4 regions of the Streptomyces sp. NPDC033216 genome follow, and region 3 is predicted to be linked to each of the others. Evidence: riboswitches for the same ligand, from Rfam matches in the RefSeq annotation. Region 3 holds a riboswitch; each other region holds the start of a gene.

Region 1 (5,099 bases), on a different contig from region 3:
CCTTCGGTGATCTCGACGCGCTGGCGCGCGAGCTGAAGAAGGGCGACGTGGCCGCCCTGATCGTCGAGCCGATCCAGGGCAAGGGGGTGCACGAGACTCCGCCCGGCTATCTGCGCTCGGCCCAGGAACTGCTGCGTCGGCACAAGGCGCTGCTCATCGCCGACGAGGTGCAGACCGGCCTCGGGCGGACCGGCGACTTCTACGCCTACCAGCACGAGGAGGGCGTCGAACCCGACCTGGTCTGCGTCGCCAAGGCGCTGTCCGGCGGCTATGTGCCGGTCGGGGCCACGCTGGGGAAGGACTGGATCTTCAGGAAGGTCTACTCGTCCATGGACCGGGTGCTGGTCCACTCGGCGAGCTTCGGGTCCAACGCGCAGGCCATGGCTGCCGGCCTCGCCGTGCTGTCGGTCATGGAGAACGAGCAGATCGTCGCGGGCGCCCGCGTGACGGGGGAGCTGCTGAAGGCGCGGCTGACCGCGCTGACCGACAAGTACGAGCTGCTCGCCGACGTCCGCGGCCGGGGCCTGATGATCGGCATCGAGTTCGGAAAGCCCCGGTCGCTGAAGCTGCGCGGCCGCTGGACCATGCTCCAGGCGGCCCGCAAGGGCCTGTTCGCGCAGATGGTGGTCGTCCCGCTGCTCCAGCGGCACCGCATCCTCACCCAGGTGTCCGGCGACCACCTGGAGGTGATCAAGCTGATCCCGCCGCTGGTCGTGGGCGAGCGGGAGGTGGACCGGTTCGTCGACGCCTTCACCGAGGTGATGGACGACGCGCACAACGGTGGCGGGCTGGTCTGGGACTTCGGACGGACCCTGATCAAGCAGGCGGTGGCCGACCGGTAGATGTTCACGTCCGCCCCGGATTTGCCTCTGAGGCAAGCAACTTGCCGCAGGGGCAATTTCCGGGCTGAATGGAGGCATGAGCCACCCAGCCTCAGAGCCCGGGTCCGAGCCCGGGCCGGCCCACGACCTGGGCGTCGTCGCGCCGCGACTGCGCGCCCTGCGCCGTCGTGCCTCCCTCACCCTGGAGGCCGCGGCCCGCGCCGCCGGACTGTCACCGGCCCACCTGTCCCGTCTGGAGACCGGGCAGCGCCAGCCCTCGCTGCCGATGCTGCTCGCGCTCGCCCGTGTCTACGGTACGACCGTCTCCGAACTGCTCGGCGAGACGGTCGCCGACCGGGACGCCGTCGTGCGTGCCGCCGACATGGAGCCCACCCATGCGGGCGGCTGGACCTACCGGCAGTCCGGCGCTCCGGGGCGGGGCATGCAGGCGCTGCGCGTGCAGGTGCCGTACGGCTCACAGGGCGACATCGTGCGGGTGCATCCCGGTGAGGAGTGGCTGCACGTCCTGCGCGGACGGCTGCGACTGCGCCTCGGCGACACCACCCACTTGCTCGGGCCCGGCGACAGCGCGCACTTCGACTCGCTGACCCCGCACCGCATCGCCGCGCAGGACCCCGACGGTGTCGACCTGTTGTTCGTCCACACCCTGTTGCAGAGCCCGACGGCCGCGCTGTGCCTCGGCCCCACCCCTGGAGAGACGCCATGACCGACATGGAGGAGAAGTTCCCTCGGAGCCTGTGGATCCGGCTGATCATCTACATCGCGGTGGGACATGTCTTCGCCGGGTTCCTCTGGCTGCTGTTCGAGATCGGGGCCAAGCAGTAGACGCGGGGCACCGAGCGTGCCACCTCAGTCGAGCAGACGCTCCCGGAGCCGCTCGCGGGTCCGCGGGGTCAGACCGAGGCCCTGCCCGAGGTAGGCGTCGACACCGCCCCAGGTCTCCTCGATGGTCTCGAACGCGGCCGTGAGGTACTCGGCGCGGGCGTCGAAGAGGGGGCTGAGCAGCTCCATGACCTCGGGGGAGTACGTCTCGGCGGAGGTGCCGCTGCGGCGTACCTTGTATCGGCGGTGCTTGGCGTTGGACTCCAGGTAGTCCGCCAGGATCGCCTCGCGCTCCACGCCCACCGCCAGCAGCGTCACGGCGATGGACAGGCCCGCGCGGTCCTTGCCCGCCGCGCAGTGCATCAGCGCCGGGACGCTGTCCTCCGCGAGCGAGTGCAGTACGAGCGAGTGCTCGCCCGTGCGCTCCTTCACGATCGAGCGGTAGGAGGCGATCATCCGGCCGGCCGCCCTGCCGTCGCCGAGGATCTCGCGCAGCAGGTCGATGTCGCCGTCGCGGACCATCTTCCAGAACTCGGAACCGTCCGCCGGGTCGGAGAGCGGCAGGTTCACGTTGCGCACCCCCGGCAGCTCGATGTCCGGGCCCTCCAGCTTCTGGTCCGCCGCGTTGCGGAAGTCGAAGACCGTGTGCAGTCCGAGCGAGGAGAGGAACGCGGCGTCCTCGTCGGTGGCGTGCGCGAGATGCCCGCTGCGGAAGAGCACGCCGTGGCGTACCCGCCGGCCGTCGACGGTCGGCAGACCGCCCACGTCACGGAAGTTCCGCACTCCGGCCAGCTGGGGCTCGGTCGACGGGATCTGCTGCGTCACGGGGGCTCCTCCCGGTCCTCGGTCCCGGCAGGCGCGGCTCGGCATGGCCACCGGAACATTTCCTCGACCATACGACATGGATGCCCGGGGCAAACGGTCCTCCACAAGGGCCTTCGGCGGTCGCGGGACGGCCGGCGGGGACGCCGGGTTCGGGGCGGGCAGGCTCGATCCGACAGCGACGTACGAATGCCGTGAAACGGGCGAAGTCCGCCGTGGTGCGATGGTGTCGCGCCATGGATCGCGCACCGGGCCGCCTGGTGACCTTGATGCGATGGTTATCCGTCTGCGTCACATGTGGGAGTTCTGTCCGAATTGGATCCTTCATTCCAACTCGCTGTGGAATAGGAGACTCTGGGGGACCGTCACGTGATCAGCGTCATATTCGTGACCCTGAGTCGTTCGTCATGCTCACGTAATACGGCTGTTTCTCAAGGAAATTAATGGGAAAGCCGGCATCTCAATCCACGGAGGGTGACGGGCAGTCCCCTCAGGGGATCAAGCCAATGGCACGGGGAGTACAACCTTCGCTTGTCCCTGTGCGTCTCGGTCGCTTACGTTCCACACCAATCCGGACGGACGCCCAATCCTGCCGCCGCCCGGAGCCCGCACACTCACCCGTGAACGGCAGGAGCGGGGGACCCACAGGCAGTACCGCCTGTTCCGGTTCCCGGAACGGCTAGGGGTAAAGCCGCGCCTCGGCGCGGCCGGACATCTCCAGTCCGCACCCGACAGCTCACCTCGTAGGCGCCGGAGAGGAATTCGTCATGCCCGCCAAGGGTAAGCACCGCCGTCCGAAGCCCCAGCGCTTCACCCGTTCCATCGCCGCCGCCGGAACCGGCGGCGCCGCGCTCGCCCTCCCGCTCATAGGGGCCACCGGTGCGCACGCCGCGCCGTCCCAGTCGGCGGCGCAGTCGCTTTCCCCCGTTTCCGCCGCTTCCTCGCTCTCCTCCGTTTCGGAAGAGGCCGTTCAGGCCGTTCCCGTGGCGCAGAAGTCCGCGAAGTCCGCCAGGACCTACACGGTGCGGTCCGGCGACTACCTCTCGAAGATCGCGGACGAGCAGAACGTCAGCGGTGGCTGGACCCGGCTCTACGCGGACAACCGCGAGGCCGTCGGCGACGACCCGTCGCTGATCCACCCGGGCCTGAAGCTGTCGATCGGCGAGCGGGCCGCGACCGGCACGAGGGGCGCGACGGGTACGACCAAGTCGCCGTCCGCATCGTCCGGTTCGTCCTCCTCGTCGAAGCAGTCCACGGGCTCCTCCGCGAAGTCGTCCTCCTCGGACTCCGCGAAGTCGTCCGCGTCGAAGTCGTCCCCGTCGAAGGCGTCCGTCACCCAGGCCGCCGGGAGCACCACCGCCGCCACCGGCTTCTCCCTCCCGGTGGCCGGTGCGACCGTCGGCACCCCGTACAAGATGGCCGGCAGCATGTGGTCCAGCGGTTACCACACGGGTGTCGACTTCGTCGTCCCGACCGGCACCTCGCTCAAGGCCGTCGGCGCGGGCACGGTCGTCTCCGCGGGCTGGGGCGGCGCGTACGGCAACCAGGTCGTCATCAGGCTCTCCGACGGCTTCTACGCCCAGTACGCCCACCTGTCCTCGCTCTCCGTCTCGGCCGGCCAGTCCGTCTCCGCCGGTCAGCAGGTCGGCCTCTCCGGCGCGACCGGCAATGTGACCGGCCCGCACCTGCACTTCGAGATCCGTACCGGTCCCGAGTACGGCTCGGACGTCGATCCGGTCGCCTACCTCCGCTCGCACGGCGTCTCCGTCGGCTGACGTACCGCTGGAATTCCCCGCCTGACACGCCACCGAAGGCCGGACCCCCCTCCCAGAGGGTCCGGCCTTCGGTGTTTCCGCCGCCGCCCCCGCCGCGGCTGTCGCCGCCGCTGCCGCCGCCGGTGTGGCTGTCGGTGGCGACCGCGCCGCACCACGTCCGCACCGTCTCCGACGGCTTCGGTGCCGTCGACGCCGAGCCGCCCCTCGTTCCAGCACCGGACGGTGGGGCCGAAGCCGCACACGGCCGGGCACTTCGCCGACCGCACGATCCCGAGCCGTGTCCGGATCAGCGGCTTCCGGGGGTGTCTCGCGTCGGCGCGAACGAGGGCGGCCGTATTCCCTGATTGGCCAAGTCTTTAGGAGTGGCTTATCTCACCGTCCGTCAACTCCTGCCTACGGTCGCGTAGGTCACATTCGAAGGTGAATCATGAACGGTTGTGGCAGACGATTCGAAGAATGACAACAGCTCAGCGATCGGGTCGTACGTGGCGGTGGGGGACAGCTTCACCGAGGGCGTCGGCGACCGCGGCCCCGACGGGGCGTTCGTCGGCTGGGCCGACCGGTTCGCGGTGCTGCTCGCGGACCGGCGGCCCGAAGGCGACTTCAGGTACGTGAACCTCGCGGTGCGCGGCAAGCTGCTCGACCAGATCGTGGCGGACCAGCTTCCGCGAGCGGTCGAGCTGGCGCCGGACCTGGTCTCCTTCTGCGCGGGCGGCAACGACATCCTCCGGCCCGGCACCGACCCCGACGAGGTCGCCGAACGCTTCGAGCGGGCGATCGCGGCCCTGACCTCCGCGGTCGGCACCGTCATGGTGACGACCGGGTTCGACACCCGTGG
Region 2 (5,099 bases), on a different contig from region 3:
TCTTCCACTCCCGCATCGCCGAGGAGGACGAGGAGGCCCCGTTCTCCGTCGACGACGTGGCGGGCACGATCGTCACCAAGCTCATCCACCGCCACCCGCACGTCTTCGGCGACGCCACCGCGACCACCCCCGAGGAGGTCAAGGAGCACTGGCTGCGCACGAAGGCGGTCGAGAAGCACCGCGAGTCGGTCACCGAGGGCGTCCCCCTCCACCAGCCCGCCCTGGCCCTCGCCGCGAAACTCGCGTCGAGAGTCCGCTCGGCACACCTGGACGTACCGCTCCCGGCGGCGGAGGGCGTCGGCTACGCCCTGCTGGCCCTGGCGGCCCGAGCGGAGTCGCAGGGCGTGGACCCGGAGGCGGCCCTGCGGGCAGCGGCCCGCGCCTACCGGGACGCGATCCGGGCCGCCGAGGGGGTCGGGTAGCGGGCGGGGAGTCGCCGGCTACCCGACACCCGCCGGTCGGAGCCCCGACGCGGCCCGTGCGTCCCGCCGGGGCGGGACGGCCGCGACCGGGGCGTGGGCGGGCGTCGTGGGGCCGCCGACCCCGGCCCGTCGTCGCAGGCACCCGCGAGGACCGCGACCGGCTCGCCGCATCCCGCGTCGAGGCCGACCGAGGACCGCGACCGGCTCGCCGGATCCTGGGTCGAGACACCCGCGAACGGGGTCCGGTGCCGCGCCGCCCCGTCGTGGACGCCCGCGTCGTCGCGGTGACCCGGGCGCGGTGCCGGCCGACAACCGCGCGTATCGAGGCGCCCTCGGGACGGCCGGTCCTGCGGGCGGGTGCGAGAGGCGGGAGCGTGCGGGGCTCCGCCCTGATCCCGCGAGCCAGGGTGGGGAGGGCCTGGACAAGGGGAGAGTCTGGACGAGGGGAGAGCCTGGACACGGGGAGAACCTGGGTAAGGGGAGAGTCCGGGTGCGCAGGGTCGCCCCGCGGCTTCCGTCGCCAGGCCGGGCGCGGCCTCCGCCCCGATCCCGGCTACCGTCGAGGCGTGACCCACCAGCCCGCACCCGAGCCGTCCCCGCCAGCCCTGTTCACCTGGGAGTTCGCCACCGACCCCTACCCCGCCTACGCCTGGCTCCGCGAGCACGCGCCCGTGCACCGCACCCGGCTGCCCAGCGGTGTGGAGGCCTGGCTGGTCACCCGGTACGCCGATGCCAAGCAGGCCCTCGCCGACCAGCGGCTCAGCAAGAACCCGGCGCATCACGACGAGCCGGCGCACGCCAAGGGCAAGACCGGGATCCCCGGTGAGCGCAAGGCCGAGCTGATGACGCATCTGCTCAACATCGATCCGCCGGACCACACCCGGCTGCGCCGGCTCGTCAGCAAGGCGTTCACGCCCCGCCGGGTCGCCGAGTTCGCGCCCCGCGTCCAGGAGTTGACGGACGAACTCATCGACCGGTTCGCGGAGCGGGGCTCCGCCGACCTCATCCACGACTTCGCCTTCCCGCTGCCCATCCACGCCATCTGCGACCTGCTCGGCGTCCCCCGCGAGGACCAGGACGACTTCCGTGACTGGGCGGGCATGATGATCCGGCACGGCGGTGGCCCCCGCGGCGGCGTCGCACGGTCGGTGAAGAAGATGCGCGGCTATCTCCTGGACCTCATCCACCGCAAGCGCGCGGAGCTGCCCGCCGAACCGGCCCCCGGCGAGGACCTCATCTCCGGTCTGATCCGCGCCTCCGACCACGGCGAGCACCTCACCGAGAACGAGGCCGCCGCCATGGCCTTCATCCTTCTCTTCGCGGGTTTCGAGACGACCGTGAACCTGATCGGCAACGGCACCTACGCCCTCCTCACCCACCCCGACCAGCGTGCCCGCCTCCAGGACTCCCTGTTCGCGGGCGAGAGCGACCTCCTGGCGAGCGGCGTGGAGGAACTCCTGCGCTACGACGGCCCCGTGGAACTCGCCACCTGGCGGTTCGCCACCGAGCCCCTCACCGTCGGCGGGCAGGACATCGCCCCCGGCGACCCCGTCCTCGTCGTGCTGGCGGCCGCCGACCGCGACCCGGAGCGGTTCGTCGACCCGGACGTCCTCGACCTCTCCCGCCGCGACAACCAGCACCTGGGCTACGGCCACGGCATCCACTACTGCCTGGGCGCCCCCCTCGCCCGCCTGGAGGGACAGACCGCGCTGGCCACCCTCCTCACCCGGCTGCCCGATCTGCGCCTCGCCGCGGACCCAGCCGACCTGAGGTGGCGCGGCGGCCTCATCATGCGCGGACTGCGCACGCTGCCCGTGGAGTTCACCCCGCTCGTCTCCGGCGAACCCGCCGCAGCCGCGCGCTGACCGTCCGTCATGTGCCCGAGGAACGAGGCGAAGGTGACCATTCCTCGACTCTGTGATCTTCACGTGATCTGCGCGGCATGAACTTGTGACAAGTGATCGTCTGCCGATACGTTCACCTGTCAGCGCGGCGCCCTGCTTCTCCGCCGCGCAGGCACTGCTGTCTCGAGAAAGGCCCCCGCATGCTCTCCGGGAACGGTCGACACCGGCGCCCCCGCCAGGCTCCGGCCCTCCTTGTCGCGGCCGGCGTGACCGGCTCCGCGATAGCCATCCCGCTGCTGGGCGCCACCGGCGCGAGCGCGGCCGACGGCACGGTGTGGGACACGGTGGCGGAATGCGAGACCGGCGGCTCCTGGAGCGCCGCCCAGGACAACGGCGAGTACGGCGGCCTGGCGCTGAGCCAGGAGGACTGGGAGGCGTACGGCGGACTCGACTTCGCCGAGCGCCCCGACCTGGCCAGCCGCAACCAGCAGATATCCGTAGCCCAGAAGGTCCTCGCCGACCAGGGTGTCGGCGCCTGGGGCACCTGCGGGCTGACCTCCGGTCTCAGCAAGGAGAACGGCGCGGGCGACCTGGACACCGGCGTGGCGGACAACTCGTCCGACTCCTCCGTGACGTCCGGCTTGTCCGACCTGTCCAAGGGTTCGTCCGGCCCCTCGAACGCCTCGGGCTCCACGGGCGAGTCCGCCACTCCGTCGGCCGAATCCTCCACGGATGCCACGGACAAGGCGTCCCCGTCCGCTTCGTCCCCTTCCTCCGGTACGCCTGACAGCTCCTCGAAGGCCGAGACGCCCACCGGTGCGAGCACCTCGAAGGCGGACGGCGGCTCGGCCGCGACCGTTCCCGAAGTGGACGACTCGGACAAGTCGGTCCAGGCTGCGGGTTCTTGGAACCTGGTCGACACCGGCTCCCTCGCCTCCGGCCGCCACCGCGGGAGCACCGCCGAGGAGACCGTGGCGGACGGCACCACCACCGCCTCCTCCGGCCGCCATGCCGTCGGCACCTATGTCGTGCGCGAGGGCGACTCCCTCGTCTCCATCGCCGACTCCCTTGACCTCGACGGCGGATGGCGCGCGCTCTACGACGAGAACAAGGGCGCCATCGGCGCCGACCCGAACAACATCACTGCCGGTCAGACGCTCGACACAGGGGTGGAATAGGGCGGAAAAACGGGAAAAGCAGCGGGAGTTCACGTCACGCTTCGCGTCGAATGTCCGCTTTGGTGAAAGTGTGGGATGAGTCTCAGAAGACGTGATCGTCTTTGAAATTCCGCCGAGCGCGTGCCTACGGTCGAGACCGCTCGGCAACCCGAGCCCCGGCCGCCGCAACGCCGAATCCTGCCAGTGGCGGCCCGGGAACAGTCGTCGCGTAAGCGCCGTAGGCAGGAGCGGGGGACCCAAGGTAAGTGCCGTACCGGGCAGTTGACCGGAGCGGCTTGGGGTGAAGCCACACCTCCCGGGGAGCAGTGCTCCCGGGGACGAGTGGCCGGGCAACTCACACGGCCCGAACCCGACAGCTCACCTCGCAGGCGTCGGTGAGGGGATCCACCATGCTGTTTTCCGCCAAGGGCAAGCACCGTCGTCCGTCCAAGGCCACCCGCGTCGCCGCGCTCGCCGGCGTCACCGGCGTCGCCATAGCCGCCCCGCTCATGGCGGCCGGCAACGCCTCCGCCGCCACCGCCTCCGAATGGGACGCGGTCGCCCAGTGCGAGTCCGGCGGCAACTGGTCCATCAACACGGGCAACGGCTACTACGGCGGCCTTCAGTTCTCCGCCTCCACCTGGGCCGCGTACGGCGGCACGCAGTACGCCGCCACCGCCGACAAGGCCTCGAAGTCCCAGCAGATCCAGATCGCCGAGAAGGTCCTCGCGGGCCAGGGCAAGGGTGCCTGGCCGGTCTGCGGCGTGGGCCTGTCCGGCGCCGCGTACAACGGCGGCTCGTCCTCCGCCGGCTCGTCCACCGGCGGCTCCTCGTCCAGCGGCTCCTCGGAGACCACCACCCGCTCCACCGAGCAGCAGAGCGCCTCCCGCTCCGCCGAGCGTCCGGCCGCCAAGTCCCAGAAGACCGTCACCACGCCGACCGGCAAGAAGGTCAAGAAGGGCGACGGCGAGTACAAGGTCGTCGAGGGCGACACGCTCAGCTCCATCGCCCAGGCGCACGGCGTCAAGGGCGGCTGGGCCGAGCTGTTCGAGCTGAACAAGGACATCGTCCAGGACGCCGACCTCATCTACCCGGGTCAGCAGCTGCACCTGAAGTGACATCCGGCCCCCGGCCGGACCGCCGCCCCCTCACGGCCGAGGCCGCCACGCCGAACGCCTCGTGAGGTGACCCCGTCCCCACGGTCTCCCCGCTCCGGTGCGTGTTCCCCCGTACGCACCGGAGCGGGGTTTTCCTTTCGGGTCGGCCACCTTCTGTGGGCCACCCCCTTTGTTCCGGACGGAAACAATGGGTACCGTCTCCCTGTCCACGGGACGGTCGGTCGGCCGACCGACGCCCCGAGGCGGTTAGGCTCTAGTCGCAAGGCTCAGCAAGGGCTCGTCATGGCCCGCTCGTGCCCCGCACAACCAGCGTCACATCCCAAGAAGGAGATGCTCGTGCCGTCCATCGACGTCGTCGTAGCCCGGGAAATCCTGGACTCCCGAGGCAACCCCACGGTCGAGGTCGAGGTCGGCCTCGACGACGGCAGCACGGGTCGTGCCGCCGTTCCCTCCGGCGCCTCCACCGGCGCCTTCGAGGCCATCGAGCTGCGCGACGGTGACCCCAACCGCTACCAGGGCAAGGGTGTCGAGAAGGCCGTCCTGGCCGTCATCGAGCAG
Region 3 (5,099 bases):
AGAGCCACCTTCGCGTCGCACTCCCGCAACGGCACCAACGCCGCCCGAGCCTCGTTCGCGTAGCGCACGGTGTCCCGCCGAGCCTGCTCCAGCGCGGGGTGACCCCGCAGCGCGGCCAGCGCCTCCGCGAGCCGGGCGTCGTCGCTCAGGTCGGAGTCGAGCAGCTCGCACAGCGCGATGTCCTCGGGCAGGGCCAGCCGGGCGGCCCGCTCGCGCAGCCGCAGCACCGGCAGCGTGGGGATGCCCTCACGCAGGTCCGTGCCCGGCGTCTTCCCCGACTCGTGCGAGTCCGACGCGATGTCGAGCACGTCGTCCGCGAGCTGGAAGGCGACGCCCAGCCTCTCGCCGTACTGGGTGAGCACGTCCACGACCGTGTGGTCGGCGCCCGACATCATCGCGCCGAACCGGCACGCCACCGCCACCAGCGATCCGGTCTTGCCGCCGAGCACGTCGAGGTAGTGGTCGACGGGGTCCCGTCCGTCGGTCGGCCCGGCCGTCTCCAGGATCTGTCCGGTGACGAGCCGCTCGAACGCCTCCGCCTGCACCCGCACCGCCTCGGGCCCGAGGTCGGCGAGGATGTGCGAGGCACGGGCGAACAGGAAGTCGCCGGTGAGGACGGCGACCGAGTTCCCCCAGCGGGTGTTCGCGCTGGACACGCCCCGCCGTACCTCGGCCTCGTCCATCACGTCGTCGTGGTACAGCGTGGCCAGGTGGGTCAGCTCCACCACCACGGCGGAGGGCACGATGCCGGGCGCGTACGGGTCGCCGAACTGCGCGGCGAGCATCACGAGCAGCGGCCGGAACCGCTTCCCGCCCGCCCGGACGAGGTGCTGTGCGGCCTCCGTGATGAACGGGACCTCGCTCTTCGTGGCCTCGAGCAAGCCTTCCTCGACAGCCGTCAATCCGGCCTGGACATCGGCTTCCAGAGCCTGGTCCCGCACGCTCAGCCCGAACGGCCCGACGACGGTCACGAGGGGTCTCCTGTCTGCTGGTGTCTTTTGGCGTCTACGCGGTTTGTCGATAGGTCGCTGCCCTCACTCAAGTCAGCGTATCCGGTCACGTTTCGATCACTGACAGGCCCCACGTCCCCCCGTATCGAACGTGGCTCGCCCGCGAGGTGCCCTCGGGCGGCCGGGCGACATCGGATCATGCCCGGTATGTTGCTGATCAGCCGATATGAGTATTCGGGCAGGAGGGAAGTCGGACCGGCGACTCCGTCCGGTCACTCACGTCAGCCGTCCGGCCGGAGCCGTCGGGCCCATCCGCCCCGCTGACCTCACGGGGGCCACGCACATGCGCATCCGTTCGTCCTTCCCCTACGAGACGGCCCACGAGGACTTCCGCATCCGTCTGCCCGACGGCACCCTGCTGTACGCCCGTGTGTGGCGACCCCTGACGGACGAGCCCGTGCCGGCGCTCCTGGAGTACGCCCCGGACCGGCTCTCCGACCGCACCGCGGTCCGCGACCGGCAGCGCCATCCCTGGTACGCGGGCCATGGCTACGCCTCCGTACGCGTGGACGCGCGCGGCCACGGCAACAGCGAGGGCGTACCGGACGCGCCGGCCGACGCCGCACCCCCACCGGCGGGACCGTCCGACACCGCACCCCCGGCGACGGGACCCTCCGCCCGAACGACGGGTGCGGCGGCAACGGCGGGGGCGGCGGACGGGGCCACGGCCGACGGCCCGGAGGCCGACGCGCTCGCCGTGGTCGCGTGGCTGGCGGCACAGCCGTGGTGCGACGGCACGGTGGGCATGTTCGGCATCGGCGGGGGCGGTGTCCAGGCCCTCCGGGTGGCGGCCCTCGCACCCGAGCCGCTCAGGGCGGTCGTCGCCGTCTGCTGTGCGGACGGCCACCACGACGACGGCGTGCGACGCCCGAACGGTTCCGCCGGTTCCGCCCTCCCTGCCGACCCGCCGCACACCGAGGCGGCGGAGGCCCGGCTTGCCGTCCTCTGCCTGCCGCCGGACCCCGAGCACGTCGGCGACGCCTGGCGGGAGATGTGGCTCCGGCGCCTGGAGGGGGTCGAGCCGTCCGCCCCCACCCGGCCGGTCCCGCGCGCCGTCGACGGCGATGTCCGCGACGCGCCGGGGACCGGCGTGCCCGTCCTGGCGGTGGGCGGCTGGTACGACCCGTACCCCGACGCGGTCCTCGGGGTGGTCGAGCACCTCCCGCCCGACCGGGTGCGCGGCCTGGTCGGGCCGTGGCCGCACCGGTACCCCGACCACGTCCCGCACCCCGGCCCCGCGATCGGCTTCCTCCAGGAGACCCTGCGCTGGTGGGACCACTGGCTGAAGGGCAGGGACACCGGCGTCCTGTCCGACCCGCTCCTGCGCGCGTACGTCCGCGGCGCCCACCCGTCGGCCGCGGCGGACGGCGGCCCACCCGGCCGTTGGATCGGCGAGCCGGCCTGGCCCTCCCCTCGCGCGAGCGTCCTGAGGTACGCCCTCCGGGGCGCCCCGGTCCTGGTGCGCTCCCTCCTGCACACGGGCGTGGACGCCGGCCGTCTTCTCCCCCGTGGCGACGACGGCGATCTCCCGCCGGACCAGCGCGAGGAGGACGGGCGCTCGGTCTGTTTCGAGTTTCCGGTGGGTGAGGAGACCTGGGTGCTGGGCGAACCCCGGGTGCGGCTGCGGCTGACGTGCGAGGCGCCGCACGCCCAGGTGGTCGCGAGGATCTGCGACGTGGCACCGGACGGCTCCGCCACCCTCGTGGCACGCGGCGTCCTGGAACTCCGGGGCACACACACCGCGGGCGGGGAGGTCACCCTCGCCCTGACCCCCACCGGCCACGCCTTCCCAGCCGGCCACCGCGTCCGTCTGGCCCTCTCCTCCGCCTACTGGCCGTGGGTCTGGCCCGGACCGGAGTCGGCGGCGGGATTCACCGTGGATCCGGCGGGCAGCGCGCTGGAGCTGCCGGTGCGGGTCCGGGAGGCGGATGCCGGCCCCTCCTTCGAGGAGCCCGAGCAGGCGCCGCCGCTCGGAGTGAGCTTCCCCGTCACGCTCGACGAGCCGCGTCCCGAGCGGCGCGTGGTGCGGGACGCGGCCGGGGGCGCGTGGCAGCTGGAGGTCGCCCCGCCGGACGCCGGCACCCGCGTGTACCCCGACGGCCTGGAGTACACGGAGGAGGGGCTGACGACGTACACGATCGCCGAGCGCGAGCCCCTGTCGGCCCAGGTCCGCTGTGACCGGACGATCCGGCTGCGCCGCCCGGAGCGGGGCTGGGACACGAGCGTGCGCACCCGCTCCGAGGTCACCTGCGACGAGAGCGACTTCGTCGCCACCGACGAGGTGGTGTGCACGGAGGGCGGCGAGGTGGTGTTCCACCGACCTGGCACAGGCACATCCCACGCACGCCCCTTTAAAAGAGACTTGGGGTCCAATGCCCGTTTTACCCTTCTTGTGGACGCTGGTGAGTTGGCTCACGTCGCCCCCACGCGGGCAACCTGGACCGGAAGTTGTGATTCCGCTTTGCCCATCGGCAAGTTGACGTCCGGCGCACGAAAAGGATCAAGAAGGATCAAACCTCTGATCAAGGTCAATAGGGGCCATCTGTGAATCCGGCACTTGTTCCGGACATGCGCTCTCGCATACGTTCCCGGCCTGTCGGGCAGACGCCTAATCCTGCCGCCGCCCGGCACCCCATCGACCGACACTCACGCACGGCAGGAGCGGGGGACCCAGGTAAGTCGCCGAGCCGTACGTCACGCACGTACCGGACCGGCTCGGGGTGAAGTCGCGTCGCCGTACCCCTACGGCGGCCGGCCGGGCACTTTCCAGCCCGAACCCGACAGCTCACCTCGCAGGCGCCGGAGAGGAACGTTTCGTCATGCCTGCTGCCGTCCAGCACCGCCGCACCCGCCTTGCCCGCACCCTCGCCGTCGCCGCCACCGGCGCCGCCGTGCTGACCCTTCCGCTCATCGGCTCGACGAGCGCCTCCGCGGCCACCACGGCCTCGGCCACCACGGCCGCCACCACCTCGGCCGGGTACGCCAACAACCTGGACGGCTGGATCCGCGAATCCCTCGCGATCATGGCCGAGAAGGGCATTCCGGGCACGTACAACGGCATCTACCGAAATGTCATGCGTGAGTCCTCGGGCAACCCGAACGCCATCAATCTCTGGGACTCCAACGCGGCCGCGGGCATCCCGTCCAAGGGCCTGCTCCAGGTCATCGACCCCACCTTCGCCGCGTACCACGTGGCCGGCACCGCCTACGACCCGTACGACCCGGTCGCCAACATCACCGCCGCCTGCAACTACGCGGCGCACCGGTACGGCTCGATCGACAACGTCTTCGGCGCCTACTGACAGACAGCCGCCCCGCCCCTGGAGGGCCAAGGAACCAGAGGACCTCAGGGGCACCAGGGGAACTCAACAAAACCCAGTGAACGAGGAAAACTCAGCAAAACCCGGGGGAACTAGGGGAACAGTCTCTCGAGGACGACGGCCACGCCGTCGTCCTCGTTCGACGTCGTGACCTCGTCGGCCACCGCCTTGAGTTCGGGATGGGCGTTGGCCATCGCGACACCGCGCGCCGCCCAGTCGAACATCGGGATGTCGTTGGGCATGTCGCCGAAGGCGATCGTGTCCTCGGGCCGCAGCCCGAGGTGCTCGGCGGCCAGGGCCAGTCCGGTCGCCTTCGTGACTCCGCAGGGCTGGAGCTCCACCGTGCCCGGCCCGGACATCGTGACGCCGGCCAGCGAGCCGACCACCGAACGGGCCGTCGCCGCCAACTCGTCGTCGGACAGGGTGGGATGACGCAGCAGCACCTTGCTGATCGGCTCGCACCACAGGTCCTCGCGCGCTCCGACGCGCAGGGCCGGCAGCGTGGGGTGCGGCATCAGATAGCCCGGTTCGATCAGCGTGAGCCCGTCGACGCCGTCCTGGTCGACGGCCGCGTACACCTCGCCCACCTCCGCCTCGATCTTGCCGAGCGCCGTCTCGGCCAGGTCCCGGTCCAGGGTGACCGACCACAGCAGACGGTCCGCTCCGACGTCGTACAGTTGCGCGCCCTGTCCGCACACCGCGAGCCCCCGGCCGCGCAGGATCTCCAGCAGCGGCCGTACGCGAGGGGCCGGCCGGCCGGTCACCACGA
Region 4 (5,099 bases), on a different contig from region 3:
GCGGGGTGCCGGCGTCCGGCGCGCACCCCACCGCGGTCGACCCGCCCGGCGCACCCACCGCACCGGGCCGGCACACACGGCCATGGCGGGGCGGGGCCGCGGCGGGCGCCGTGGCAGGAGCGGCGCTGCCGCGGGACCCTGGGCCGACCGGCACACCCGGCCATCACCGGGACGGGCCGGCCGTGTGCCCGGGCATCCCGGCCGAGCGTCGGCGTGCGGCCCTTCCGACGGGTCTCCTGATCGCCGGGGCTCGCACAGCCGCGCACCGGCGAGCCGGCGCCCCCCGCGCGCGGGTCACCGCGGGCCCGGCGCCGGTCCGGTCCCCGGCCGCACCCCCGCCGACCGGACTGGCCCCTCTCCGCCGGCCGTAAAATCGACCCACTGTGTCTGATTCGTTGAGTGCCCCAGAACCGCCCCGGCCCGCCCCCGGTGATCACCACCCCGGCGAGCCCGTCCGCCGTGCCCGTGCCAAGGGAGAGCCCCGCTTTCCCGACGGTCCGAGGGCCGACCCCGCCGGGTCGCATTTCGAGCGGCGGATCAGGAGTTTCCAACCGCGGCGCAGCCGGGTCACGGCGGGACAGGCCGACGCGCTCCAGCGGCTGTGGGCGAAGTGGGGCCTGGACATCGACGGACACAGCGTCGACCTGGCCGAACTGTTCGGCAACGACAACCCCGTCGTCCTGGAGATCGGATTCGGCATGGGCGAGGCGACCGCCCAGATGGCCGCCGCCGACCCGGAGACGAACATCCTGGCCGTGGACGTCCACACCCCCGGCCAGGGCAACCTCCTCAACCTCGCGGACCAGGGCGGCCTGACGAACGTCCGCGTGGGCAACGGTGACGCGATCATCCTGCTCCGCGAGATGCTCCCCCCCGACTCCCTCGACGGCGTGCGGGTGTACTTCCCCGACCCCTGGCCCAAGAAGCGCCACCACAAGCGGCGTCTCATCCAGCCGGAGTTCCTCGGCCTCGCCGCGACCCGGCTGAGAGCGGGCGCGCTCGTGCACTGCGCGACCGACTGGGAGCCGTACGCGGAGCAGATGCTCGAGGTGCTCACCGCACACCCCGACTTCGTCAACACGCAGGCGGACGGCGGCTTCTCGCCGCGCCCCGGCTTCCGGCCGCTGACCCGTTTCGAGGGACAGGGACTGGACAAGGGTCATGTGGTGAACGACCTGCTCTTCCGCCGCGTACAGCACGAGGGTCGCCGGGATCACTGACCGGCCGTAATCCCCTCCACCACCGTCCTCTCCCTCGTTAGGGTCGATGCCGTGGCCACCAGTTCCCCGTTCCCACCGCTTCCCCCGCACCCCGGCGGCCCGGCCGGGGGCGGTGTGCTGCGGCACGCGCACTGGTGGCAGCACAAGTGGGTCCGTTACGGCGCGCTGATCACGCTGCTCGCCCTGTCGGGGCTGGTGATCCTCGCCCTCGTCCGTGAGCAGACGGGCACGGAGGGGTTCCTGGTCGGACTGGGGCTCGCGATACTTCCCGTGCCGCTTCTCATGGCCGCCTTCCGCTGGCTGGACCGGGTGGAACCGGGCCCCTGGCGGAATCTGGTCTTCTCCTTCTCCTGGGGCGCGTGCGCGGCGGCGCTGATAGCGATCGTCGCCAACAGCTTCGCGGTGCGCTGGATAGCGACGGCGACGGCCGACCCGGCCCACGCCGACACCCTGGGTGCCACGGTGATCGCGCCCGTCGTCGAGGAGTCCGCCAAGGCGGCGGCCGTCCTCCTCGTGTTCCTGTTCCGCAGACGGGACTTCACCGGGATCGTCGACGGGGTGGTGATCGCCGGGACGACCGCCACCGGGTTCGCGTTCACCGAGAACATCCTCTACCTCGGCAACGCCTTCGGCACCGACCAGCTCACCGGGGGCGGCGGTATCGCCTCCGTCACCGTCGCGACCTTCTTCGTGCGCGTCGTCATGTCGCCGTTCGCGCATCCCCTGTTCACGGTCCTGACCGGCCTAGGCTTCGGCGTCGCCGCGCTGTCCGGGGAGCACCAGCGGGTGCGGCGCGTGGTGCTCCCGTTGTGCGGCCTGCTGCTCGCGATGCTCATGCACGCCCTGTGGAACGGCTCGGCGACCTTCGGCGACTGGGGCTTCTTCGCGGTGTACGGGGCGTTCATGGTGCCCGCGTTCGGGGTGCTGACCTGGCTGGTGGTGTGGACGCGCCAGCGGGAGCTGGGCACCGTGCGCGACGAGTTGCCCGCCTACACGGCCGCCGGCTGGCTCAGCCCGGCCGAGCCGTACGCCCTCGGCTCGATGCGGGCACGCAGGCTGGCCCGGCAGTACGCCCGACGGCACCTGGGCAGGCCCGCGGCTCGGGAGGTGGCGCAGTACGAGGCCTACGCCACGTCTCTGGCGTTCCTGCGGCACCGCGGGCGCCAGGGACGGGGCGGCGCCGACTTCGTCGCACGGGAACGGGAGTTGCTGAACGAGTTGTGGCGGCGCAAGGAGGTGGCCCGGCCGGCGCTGGAGCACGCGTCCCGGCTGGCCGCGCCCGCGCCTCGGCCGGTCCACGGGGTGTACGGCGGGCCAGGGCTCGGGTACCCGATGGGGGTGACGCACCCCCCGACCGGCTACTACGGGTACCCCGGACAGACCTGGCCCCACCCGCAGGCCGCGTACACCCCGTACGCCTCGCCGTACCCGTACGTCCAGCACATCCAGTCCAGCCCGCACCAGTCCTGAGCGGTGCGGGCCGTGATGACAACGCCCTGGCCGGAGGCGCCCACGGGGCGGCTCCGGCCAGGGTCCACGAACATCCGGGAAACATCCGGGCGTAGACCTCACCGACCCCCGTGACACTTCCCGGAAGACCTCGGGGGGTCCGGTCACGGTCCCCCCGGGGAGATCTCAGAGGCTGAGCCCCTTGTCGCGCAGCCACGCGGCCGGGTCGATTCCGGTGCCGCCGCCGCCCGGGTGGACCTCGAGGTGGAGGTGGGCGCCGGTGACGTTGCCCGTGGCGCCGACGCGGCCGATGATGTCGCCGGTGGCGACCTTCTGGCCGACGCTGACGCTGATGGAGGACTGGTGGGCGAACCACACCTCGGTGCCGTCGTCGAGGGTGAGAACGGTCTTGTACCCGTACGAGCCGTCGTAGCCGGCGGAGGTGATGGTGCCGCCGTGGACGGCCTTGATGAGCGTGCCGGTGGGTGCGGCGAAGTCGAGGCCGGTGTGGTAACCGGAGGACCAGTAGGCGCCGGCCTGACCGAAGGTCGAGGTGATCGTGTACGAGGAGGTCGGCAGCGTGTACTGCTTGGCCAGCTTGGCGAGGCGCTCGGCCTCCGCCTTCTTCGCCGCTTCCTCGGCGGCCTTCTTCTTGGCGGCTTCGGCCTTGGCCTTGGCCTCCTTCTCGGCCTTGGCGGCGGCGTCCGCGGCGGCCTTGGCCGCGGCGGCCTCGGCTGCCTCCTGCGCCTTGGTCTCGACCTGGGTCTGCTGGGACTCGGCCTGCGCCATGATCCGGTTGCGCAGCGCCTCACCGGCGTCGGCCGCGCTGTCGACGGCGACGGTCTCGGCACCGAAGGTGCTGAGCGCGGGCGCCGCCTCCTCGGAGGTGTCGTCGTCCGAGATGAGGGAACCCACTGAGGGCAGGTCCGGCATGGAGATGGAGACCGGCGACTTGCCGGTGTTGGCGCTGGCCATGCCCGCGCCGCCGACGGCGGCTATGACACCGACGCCGAGAACGGTGGAGCTGCGGGCGAGGCCGCCGCGCTGCTTGGCGACGCGGTGCTTGCCGCGCACCGGGCGAATGGAGTCCGCTGTCGGGTTCCATTCCTCCCAGGGGCCCTCATCGCTGCGGTAGGCGCCGTAGCCGAAGGTCTGCTGGCTGGGCACGGTGGGGGCTTCTGGGGCAGGCCGGTTGGACGCCACGCGGGCGTACTCCTTTCCTTCCGTCGCCTACCGGGTTAGCTGACGGGTTCGGAGCAGGAAGGTCTCCTACGCGCGTATACCGGCCGTGACTGTACGGCGGCTTAGGCGCGATTCACCCCAAGTTGGTGGTTCCCCGGTTCCCTTGCGGGATTCGACGCGTGCGCACGGAGCCGACTCTTGTGCCGGCTGGGACGACCGCGCTGCGTTATCGAACGTTAATAGACCCGGGCACGGGATTCCAAGCTGTTCTGCTTGATCAACAACATTTCTGGCCTGGACTTTGGCCCCAGGATCGGTGAAAAGCGGGCGAGTTGACTGCCCGTCGCGAAACCTCAGGAGTCACCGCGGGTTTTGATGGTGACTCAGATGTTATGCACAGGGCTCCCGAGCGATCACCGAACGTGACGGGCCTGGCAGGGGGCAGGCCCCGAACGCACCGAAGGCCGGAATCCCATGATCAGGATTCCGGCCTTCGGCCTTGAGTAGCGGGGACAGGATTTGAACCTGCGACCTCTGGGTTATGAGCCCAGCGAGCTACCGAGCTGCTCCACCCCGCGTCGGTGTGACACCAGTCTACGCCATGCGGGGGACGCCCAGAACCACGGTCGGACCTGGGGGGCGATCAGGGGGTCCGTCGGAGCAGATGACCGTTCGGCGCCTTCGCCTGCTGCTCGTACTCCGGAAGTACGACGACGTCCGCTCCCGCGGCGGCCAGCAGGCCGCTCCCGTCGGCGTCGGTGACGAAGGTGTCCGGCTCGCGCCAGGCCGTCACCACCCGGCGCACGCCCGCGTCGAGGATGAGCCGGGCGCACGGGGCCGGCCGTGAGGCGCGTCGGGCGCAGGGTTCCAGGCTGCTGTAGACGGTCGCGCCGGCCAGCCGGGGGTCGGCGGCGTCGATCTTGGCGAGGGCCGCCTCCTCGGCGTGGACGACGGGGTCGCCCGCCTCTCGGGAGTGGCCGCGCGCCAGCTCCGTGCCGTCGCCCGCCACCACGACCGCGCCGACGCTGAACGCGGTCCGCGACGGCGGGCAGGCTGCGGCCAGCTCGCAGGCGAGGGCCAGCCAGTGCCGGTCGGCGGCGACCGGGAGCGGACCGGTGCCGGGTGCGGTGGGCTCGTACGACGTGAGGACCACGTCCCCGATGCGCCGCGTCCCGACCAGCCGCAGGCGTCCACCCTGATAACCACCGGGTCCGAAGAGCCGGGGCGCGTCCGGGTCACCCACGAACA

The links. A riboswitch is a leader RNA that binds a small molecule or an ion and turns the genes downstream of it on or off. The one in region 3 is predicted to bind cyclic di-AMP.
Region 1: linked by a shared signal. The riboswitch ahead of ACZ5Y0_RS07230 (M23 family metallopeptidase) and the one ahead of ACZ5Y0_RS28965 (transglycosylase SLT domain-containing protein) in region 3 are both predicted to bind cyclic di-AMP.
Region 2: linked by a shared signal. The riboswitch ahead of ACZ5Y0_RS13505 (transglycosylase family protein) and the one ahead of ACZ5Y0_RS28965 (transglycosylase SLT domain-containing protein) in region 3 are both predicted to bind cyclic di-AMP.
Region 4: linked by a shared signal. The riboswitch ahead of ACZ5Y0_RS30565 (M23 family metallopeptidase) and the one ahead of ACZ5Y0_RS28965 (transglycosylase SLT domain-containing protein) in region 3 are both predicted to bind cyclic di-AMP.

The regions. Positions count from the first base shown of each region.
Region 1 is NZ_JBVIQK010000003.1:119,363-124,461, forward strand. It holds gene ACZ5Y0_RS07210 (aspartate aminotransferase family protein) at 1-842, shown strand, start outside; gene ACZ5Y0_RS07215 (helix-turn-helix domain-containing protein) at 919-1,548, shown strand; gene ACZ5Y0_RS07220 (DUF6126 family protein) at 1,545-1,667, shown strand; gene ACZ5Y0_RS07225 (tyrosine-protein phosphatase) at 1,692-2,489, opposite strand; cyclic di-AMP (ydaO/yuaA leader) riboswitch at 3,092-3,249, shown strand; gene ACZ5Y0_RS07230 (M23 family metallopeptidase) at 3,254-4,261, shown strand; gene ACZ5Y0_RS07235 (SGNH/GDSL hydrolase family protein) at 4,699-5,099, shown strand, end outside.
Region 2 is NZ_JBVIQK010000005.1:402,727-407,825, forward strand. It holds gene ACZ5Y0_RS13490 (nucleoside triphosphate pyrophosphohydrolase) at 1-422, shown strand, start outside; gene ACZ5Y0_RS13495 (cytochrome P450 family protein) at 989-2,287, shown strand; gene ACZ5Y0_RS13500 (transglycosylase family protein) at 2,467-3,444, shown strand; cyclic di-AMP (ydaO/yuaA leader) riboswitch at 3,648-3,830, shown strand; gene ACZ5Y0_RS13505 (transglycosylase family protein) at 3,834-4,541, shown strand; gene eno (phosphopyruvate hydratase) at 4,872-5,099, shown strand, end outside.
Region 3 is NZ_JBVIQK010000020.1:108,842-113,940, reverse strand. It holds gene ACZ5Y0_RS28975 (polyprenyl synthetase family protein) at 1-971, opposite strand, end outside; gene ACZ5Y0_RS28970 (CocE/NonD family hydrolase) at 1,294-3,558, shown strand; cyclic di-AMP (ydaO/yuaA leader) riboswitch at 3,644-3,824, shown strand; gene ACZ5Y0_RS28965 (transglycosylase SLT domain-containing protein) at 3,830-4,312, shown strand; gene ACZ5Y0_RS28960 (HAD family hydrolase) at 4,423-5,099, opposite strand, start outside.
Region 4 is NZ_JBVIQK010000023.1:78,308-83,406, reverse strand. It holds gene trmB (tRNA (guanosine(46)-N7)-methyltransferase TrmB) at 384-1,220, shown strand; gene ACZ5Y0_RS30570 (PrsW family intramembrane metalloprotease) at 1,272-2,690, shown strand; gene ACZ5Y0_RS30565 (M23 family metallopeptidase) at 2,856-3,872, opposite strand; cyclic di-AMP (ydaO/yuaA leader) riboswitch at 3,882-4,039, opposite strand; tRNA gene ACZ5Y0_RS30560 (tRNA-Met) at 4,356-4,429, opposite strand; gene ACZ5Y0_RS30555 (dihydrofolate reductase family protein) at 4,495-5,099, opposite strand, start outside.